DNA from 3 places in the Bacillus sp. KH172YL63 genome. Region 1 is predicted to be linked to each of the others. Evidence: riboswitches for the same ligand, from Rfam matches in the RefSeq annotation. Region 1 holds a riboswitch; each other region holds the start of a gene.

The links. Region 1 has a riboswitch for cobalamin ahead of KH172YL63_RS06415 (ribonucleoside-diphosphate reductase subunit alpha). Riboswitches for the same ligand answer to the same signal wherever they lie in the genome.
Region 2: it holds a riboswitch for cobalamin, as region 1 does, so the genes downstream of both, KH172YL63_RS10315 (ABC transporter substrate-binding protein) here and KH172YL63_RS06415 (ribonucleoside-diphosphate reductase subunit alpha) in region 1, are expected to answer to the same signal.
Region 3: it holds a riboswitch for cobalamin, as region 1 does, so the genes downstream of both, KH172YL63_RS04435 (IS1182 family transposase) here and KH172YL63_RS06415 (ribonucleoside-diphosphate reductase subunit alpha) in region 1, are expected to answer to the same signal.

Annotation. Positions count from the first base shown of each region.
Region 1 covers NZ_AP022842.1:1,282,023-1,284,295, forward strand. Annotated here, with positions in the region: gene KH172YL63_RS06410 (VOC family protein) at 110-520, shown strand; cobalamin riboswitch at 612-794, shown strand; gene KH172YL63_RS06415 (ribonucleoside-diphosphate reductase subunit alpha) at 944-2,273, shown strand, end outside.
Region 2 covers NZ_AP022842.1:2,071,908-2,074,180, reverse strand. Annotated here, with positions in the region: gene msrA (peptide-methionine (S)-S-oxide reductase MsrA) at 1-329, opposite strand, end outside; cobalamin riboswitch at 588-788, shown strand; gene KH172YL63_RS10315 (ABC transporter substrate-binding protein) at 915-1,880, shown strand; gene KH172YL63_RS10310 (FecCD family ABC transporter permease) at 1,897-2,273, shown strand, end outside.
Region 3 covers NZ_AP022842.1:903,777-906,049, forward strand. Annotated here, with positions in the region: partial or broken gene KH172YL63_RS04435 (IS1182 family transposase) at 1-1,296, opposite strand, end outside; cobalamin riboswitch at 1,540-1,731, opposite strand; gene KH172YL63_RS04440 (zinc ribbon domain-containing protein) at 1,815-2,066, shown strand; gene KH172YL63_RS04445 (AraC family transcriptional regulator) at 2,091-2,273, shown strand, end outside.

The sequences.
Region 1 (2,273 bases):
TTTAGACAGCTCACTCCCTCTTTTGCGGAAATTAATAATTCTAAGCATATTTTAACAGGAGTTTTGCTTTCCATTGTGGAATAGCATGTTATAGCGAAGGAGGAGGAAGATGAATCAATTAATCAGAGTCGGAACGACTTATATCCCGGTGAGGGACGTAAGGGCAGCAAGTGAATGGTATGTGGAGAAGCTGAACGCAGGTTTGAATTACCTGGATGGGGATAAAGCCATTTTGGATCTTGCCGGCCACAGCATGTTTTTAGTGAGCTCACCAGAGGGGGAAAGCAGTAATTTCATGGACAGGCACCAACAAAAGCGGTTTTCCATCACGTTCGAGGTTAACGGATTAAATGAATTAAACGAATTGCGGGATGAATTAAAGAGCAAAGATGTAGAAATCGGTGAAATCGAAGACAGGGGCCATGGCGGTAGAAATTTTATTTTTTATGATAGTGATGGAAATTGCTTTGATGTGTGGAGTGTACTGAGTCCCGACTTTAAAAAAGCTTATCAGCTCTAAAAAATTCCCCTTGAAAATTCAAGCAGTATCATTTAATATGAAGTTCGACACAATATTTTGTGTTTCATTTTAATTATTAAACTACATATTGATTATAACCTGTGAACAGGGTGTCGATTGAGACTTAATAGGGAATCCGGTGTAACTCCGGAACTGTCCCCGCAACTGTAAGTGCTGACGAAATAAGGAACTGCCACTGTCGTAATGTCGATGGGAAGGCCTTAAAGTAGGTGGAAGCATGAGTCAGGAGACCTGCCTTGTTTATCACGTGTTATTCTCTTCGGGAATTGGGAGGATAAAGCGAGGATAGATGTGGCTTTTGCCTGTTCACCTATCTCCGTAATGTCTGGAACCGGTCCCTTTTGAGGGGCCGGTTTTTTTACTCTCTCCCGTTTGATATGAAAGGGAGGAATGGGAATGTCAATGTTTATGAATGTAAGTAGTACCCATGAAGAAGCAGTAAGGAGCCTAAAAAGACTGCATAAGCGGTTTCCACAGCTTCACTTCAAGGAATTTGATGAAAAGGTCAGGGTGTATACGGCTCACCAGCCCGATATGGACAGGGAGAAGTTGAATCGCTTCATGATCCTGACGGCGGTTGAAAGGATTTCATCTCATGAACCGGACTGGACTTATGCTGCTGCCGATCTCTATTTGAGAAGTCTATACCGGAACATTTCAAAAGCCAGGGGAATAGGAGAAGCTGAGCTCTTCGGTTCATTCTATAGGCATGTGACGTCTGTTACCGAATCAGGGTTATATACGAAAGCCCTCCTTGATACGTACAGCGAAGAAGAAATCAATTATCTCGGCTCCATCATGGAAGCAGGACGGGATGAACTCTTCACATATATAGGGATCATCACCCTTGCAGAAAGGTATTTAACAAAATCACATGAAGGAAAGGTTCTCGAGCTGCCCCAGGAACGATTCATGATCATCTCCATGACACTGTTAAGAAATGAGGCAAGGGACAAGCGAATTCAGTTGATTGAAGAGGCATACTGGGCCCTGTCCAATTTGTATATGACGGTTGCCACCCCGACGTTTGCGAATGCAGGGAAAAGTCACGGTCAATTATCGAGCTGCTTTATCGATACGGTGGCAGATGATCTCAGAAGCATCTATGACAGTAATACCGACGTGTCCACGCTCAGTAAAAACGGTGGCGGACTTGGCATCTATTTAGGCAAAATCCGGAGCAGAGGAAGTGACATCAAAGGGTTCAAAGGTGTGAGTTCCGGTGTGATCCCCTGGATGAAGCAATTGAATAACACGGCGGTGTCCGTCGATCAGTTGGGACAGCGTCAAGGCGCGATTGCCGTATATCTGGATGTGTGGCATAAAGACATCTTTTCATTTCTTGATACCCGGTTAAATAATGGCGACGAAAGACAGCGTACCCATGATCTGTTCACCGGGGTATGTCTACCAGATTTATTCATGGAACAAGTCGAACAGAGAGGTGACTGGTATCTGTTCGATCCCCATGAAGTGAAGTCGGTCATGGGGTATTCCCTGGAAGATTACTATGATGAAGAAAAAGGGAACGGATCATTCAGGGACAAATACTGGGCGTGTGTAGCGCATGCGGGTCTTTCGAAAGAAGCGGTCCCCGCGATCGATATTTTCAAGCGGATCATGATTTCGCAGCTTGAAACAGGCACACCATATATGTTTTACCGTGATACGGTCAATCGCTATAATGCCAATCAGCATAAAGGAATGATCTATTGCAGTAATCTCTGCACTG
Region 2 (2,273 bases), 790 kb from region 1:
TGTTTCTGTTCCTCATTATGATAAAAGACCGCTGTCCGGTACTGATCTCCCCGATCATGGAACTGACCATCTGGATCGGTTGGGTCAATCTGCGGCCAGTACAGCTCTAACAGCCTCTCATAAGGGAAAAGGGACGGGTCAAATGTGATTTGGACGGCTTCGTAATGGCCGGTATCCCCTTGTTTAATCTCTTTATAGGTCGGGTTCTCGAGATGCCCGCCGGTATACCCGGAAACAACGTCGATGATGCCCGGTAATTCATCAAATGGTTTGACCATGCACCAAAAACAGCCACCGGCAAAGGTAGCCAATTCCTTCTTTACGTTCATGCTGAATCCTCCAATATCAAATATGCTTCTTTAAAGCATTAAAGTGTAAGCTTGAAACAGATTTTATCACGAATAAAATGTGGCGACAACATTTTTCACTCCGACGGTCAGATGGATGACCCGATGGCAGTTCTTCACACAGGATCGTGCATTTAGGACGACAAAAAATGTAAGCGCTGCTACAACTTTCAACAAATTTTGAAAATAGGATTCACTAACCCCGGGAATTTGTGTATAATTCTGATGAACGGAACAATTGTATACGATATGAGATTAGGTGAAGCGAAAGTACACTTACTTTTTAGCTTCTTAATAGGGAAGTTGGTGAAATTCCAACGCGGTCCCGCCACTGTAAATGGTAGTAAGCTGCACAATGATGGCCACTGTACAAATCTGTATGGGAAGGCGCAGCGAACAATGACCATGAGCCAGGAGACCTGCCTGATGTCTTTCGCACCAGATTCTACGCGGATAGAAAGGTGTAATGTGCCGGTTATTTATGTAACCATTCATGCATTTTACACAACACCTCTCATCCAGAGGTGTTTTTTTGTCTGACTACACACAACCACAGGGGGAAAGAACATGACACACTTTTGGAAAATCACACTGGCATTATTATTATCCATCGGGGTCCTGTCTGCATGCGGAACCGGGGATCAGGAAAGTAAGCAAGGAAAGCAGGAAGCTGTCACCGAGGAAAATGGTGCAGCATATCCACTGTCTGTAAATGATGCACTGGAGCATAAAGTGACTTTGGAAGAACAACCTAAACATATCGTTTCTTTAATTCCGAGTAATACAGAAATCTTATTTGAATTGGGACTGAATGATGAGGTTGTCGGCGTATCCGATTTTGACAATTATCCGGAAGAAGCAGCGGAAAAAGAAAAAATCGGAGGAATGGAGTTCAACGTAGAGAAAATTGTCTCCCTGAAGCCAGACCTCGTCCTTGCACATGAAAGCACGGCAACATCGGCAGAGGCTGGATTGACACAGCTGAAAGATGCAGGAATCAATGTCTTCATCGTTCAAGATGCGAAAAGCTTTGATGAAGTATACAGTACGATCGAGAATATCGGCATGCTTGTAGGAAAGAATGAAGAGGCAGAAAACGTCATCTCTGGCATGAAAGCCGACCTTCAATCCATTGAAGAAAAAGTGCAGGATGTCAAAGAGAAAAAACAGGTGTATGTGGAAGTATCTCCATCTCCTGATATTTATTCAACAGGTAAACATACCTTCATTGATCAAATGCTGACCATGTTAGGGGCAGAAAATGTGATGGGTGGCGAAGAAGGCTGGGTGCAGGTGAACCAGGAAGCTGTCATTTCATCCAATCCTGATGTCATCATCACAACATATGGCTACTACAGTGAGGATCCCAAGGAACAAGTCCTGTCAAGAGATGGCTGGAAAGATGTAAAAGCTGTCAAGGAAGGGAACGTTCATGATGTCCACTCAGATCTTGTTACCCGTACCGGTCCAAGATTGGTAGAAGGAGTAGAGGAAATTGCCAAGTCAATCTATCCGGAGATATTTGCAGAATAAAATATGGCTCACATATATGTGCGCAGGGATATTTCTTATTTTATCCCTGCTTGCAGGCATATCGATCGGGACAATCCATATACCACCGGGAGATATTATTTCCATCATAGGGTCTGAGATCATTGGGGTTCATCTGCCCCAATCCATCGACCCGATGACCAAGAACATCGTTTTTACCATTCGTTTACCGCGCGTATTACTAGCCCTGTTAGTCGGAAGCTCCCTGGCGATTGCCGGGGCTTCTTTTCAAGGGCTGCTCCGTAATCCACTTGCTGACCCGTATACACTTGGGGTCTCATCAGGTGCTTCAGTAGGGGCAGTCGTTACATTATTTTTCAATTTAAGCATTCCTGTCATAGGGGCGTTTACGCTTCCCTTTTTCAGTATCCTTTG
Region 3 (2,273 bases), 380 kb from region 1:
TTTGCTTTCGTACATGATGAACGAAATGGACACCCAAAACAGTCTTCGCACTCATAAATTTTGAACTTCCGTTCATAGCCACTGCGATCACTGCGGAGAGAATGATTTTTAAATTGAAGACGCTTATGATTTGGACATGTATATGTATCCGTCTCCTCATCATACTCCCAGTTCTCAGGATTAAGTATACTTTGTTTGTACTTTTTCTTTTGTTCCTTTTGATACATGTTATACGTAATAAGCGCTTCGCGTTTCACTATAGTTTTGTTCGCTGCCATAACCCGCATCCGCGACGATGTGTTTTGGCAACTCGAAATAATCCTGCTCAATCTTATCAAGGAATGGAATTAATGTACGGGTATCTGTTGGATTTGAAAACAAACTATAGGCTAGCGTGTATTGACCTTCTGTGGCAATTTGTACATTATAACCAGCTTTCAATTGTCCGTTCTTCATATAATCATCTTTCATTCGCATGAATGTCGCATCGATATCTGTTTTAGAATAGCTATTTCGTGTTCCGAAGGTCTTAAAATCTTGTTGGTATTTCTGTTTGCGTATGAGAAAATCTATCAGTTTTTTTCGGACTTGCTTTGGATATTTACGCTCACTTCTTAATGCTTTTCGTTCTGAAGTATCAGAGGTAGCTTCAATGTGTTGATCATATTCATTTACGACTTCGTCTACTTTTCGAACTAATTGAGCGAGTTCTTCCACAGACAATTGTTCCGAGGTTTCACGTTCAATTTCGGGAATAATTTCATTTTTAAGCAGCTCAGTATATAACTCATTTGATTTTTCGATCAAACCTGTATGATATTTTTCGATGGACTTTTTCCATACAAATGTGAATTTATTGGCGTTCGCTTCAATTTTTGTACCATCAATAAAAATCGCTTCTTGGTCAATCAATTTTTCTTCAACCAATTGACAACGGAATTGGACGAAACATTCACGAATGACATCTTTCACTTCAGGCTGGACACGGAATCGGTTGATGGTGCGATAACTTGGTTCATATCCTTGTGCTAGCCACTTCATACGGATACTGTCTTTTAAAAGTGCTTCAATTTTACGTCCTGAAAAGACAGATTGTGTGTAGGCGCACAGAATAATCTTAAGCATCATGCGAGGATGGTAGGCAGGACACCCTTCATTTCGAAGAAATGGTTCAAATACTTCATGAGGGATGCTTTCAACTAAATGATGAACATGGAATGCAATATCATTTTTTTGCAAATTCACTTCTAAATCTAAAGGCAAAACAATTTGATTCATGTTATAATTTTTAAACATAAGGACCCTCTTTTCGGATGGAATTTTGTGTGGTAACTTTATTTTATCAGAAGAGGTCCTTATTTTAATTTAAAAATAATCAAAGCCGGTGAAATTTTACTTGTCGTAAAATTTCACCGGCTTTTTCATATCAGAGGAGGGTTTTGTCCCAGCCTCGGCTATTCCATCGGAACGATCAGGACCGTTTGGATTTCTGATCGATGTACCATTAGCGCAACACCCTCCTATCTCCCGTAGGATTTTCTGTGTTCTTCCCGATTGGCAGGTCTCCTGGCTCGGCTTCACCGCTCCCATATCCCTTCCCATTCCGAATCGGAACAGTGGTTTCATATGTGAACTCAGCCTTACAGTGGCGGGACCGCGCTGGATTTACACCAGCTTCCCTTTTAAGAAAATGATATAAGCATCATTTCCACCAATGAGCAATGATTAAATTGTGAACACTATCATTTTATCATAGAAATGCAAGGTGAGTGTGGCGTCCTATGATAAAATAAACCAAAAGGAGGCAGTCTAAAATGAAAACATATAAGAAATGCCAAAGCTGCAGCATGCCTATGAAAAAGGCGGAAGACCGTGGAACAGAAGCGAGCCTTGAGGTCAGTCCGATGTATTGCAAACATTGTTATCAAGAAGGGAAGTTTCAACAGGATGTTTCGGTTGATGAAATGAAAGCATTCGTCAAAGGGAAATGCATAGAAATGGGTGTGCCGTCTTTTTTATCAGGTATGTTTGTGAGAAATCTCCACAAACTTGAAAGATGGAAGTAAACCTTTCGGGGGTGTGGAAATCACATGTTGTACAGTGAACAACAGAGACAAATCAATAAAGTAGTCCATTACATAGATCATCATCTGACAGAAGACCTTTCTTTAACACGATTGGCAGAGGTCTCTACTTATTCCTCCTACCATTTTCAACGTTTGTTTAAAGAAATCATCGGGGAAACGCCGGCAGGATATGTGAAGAGAATCCGA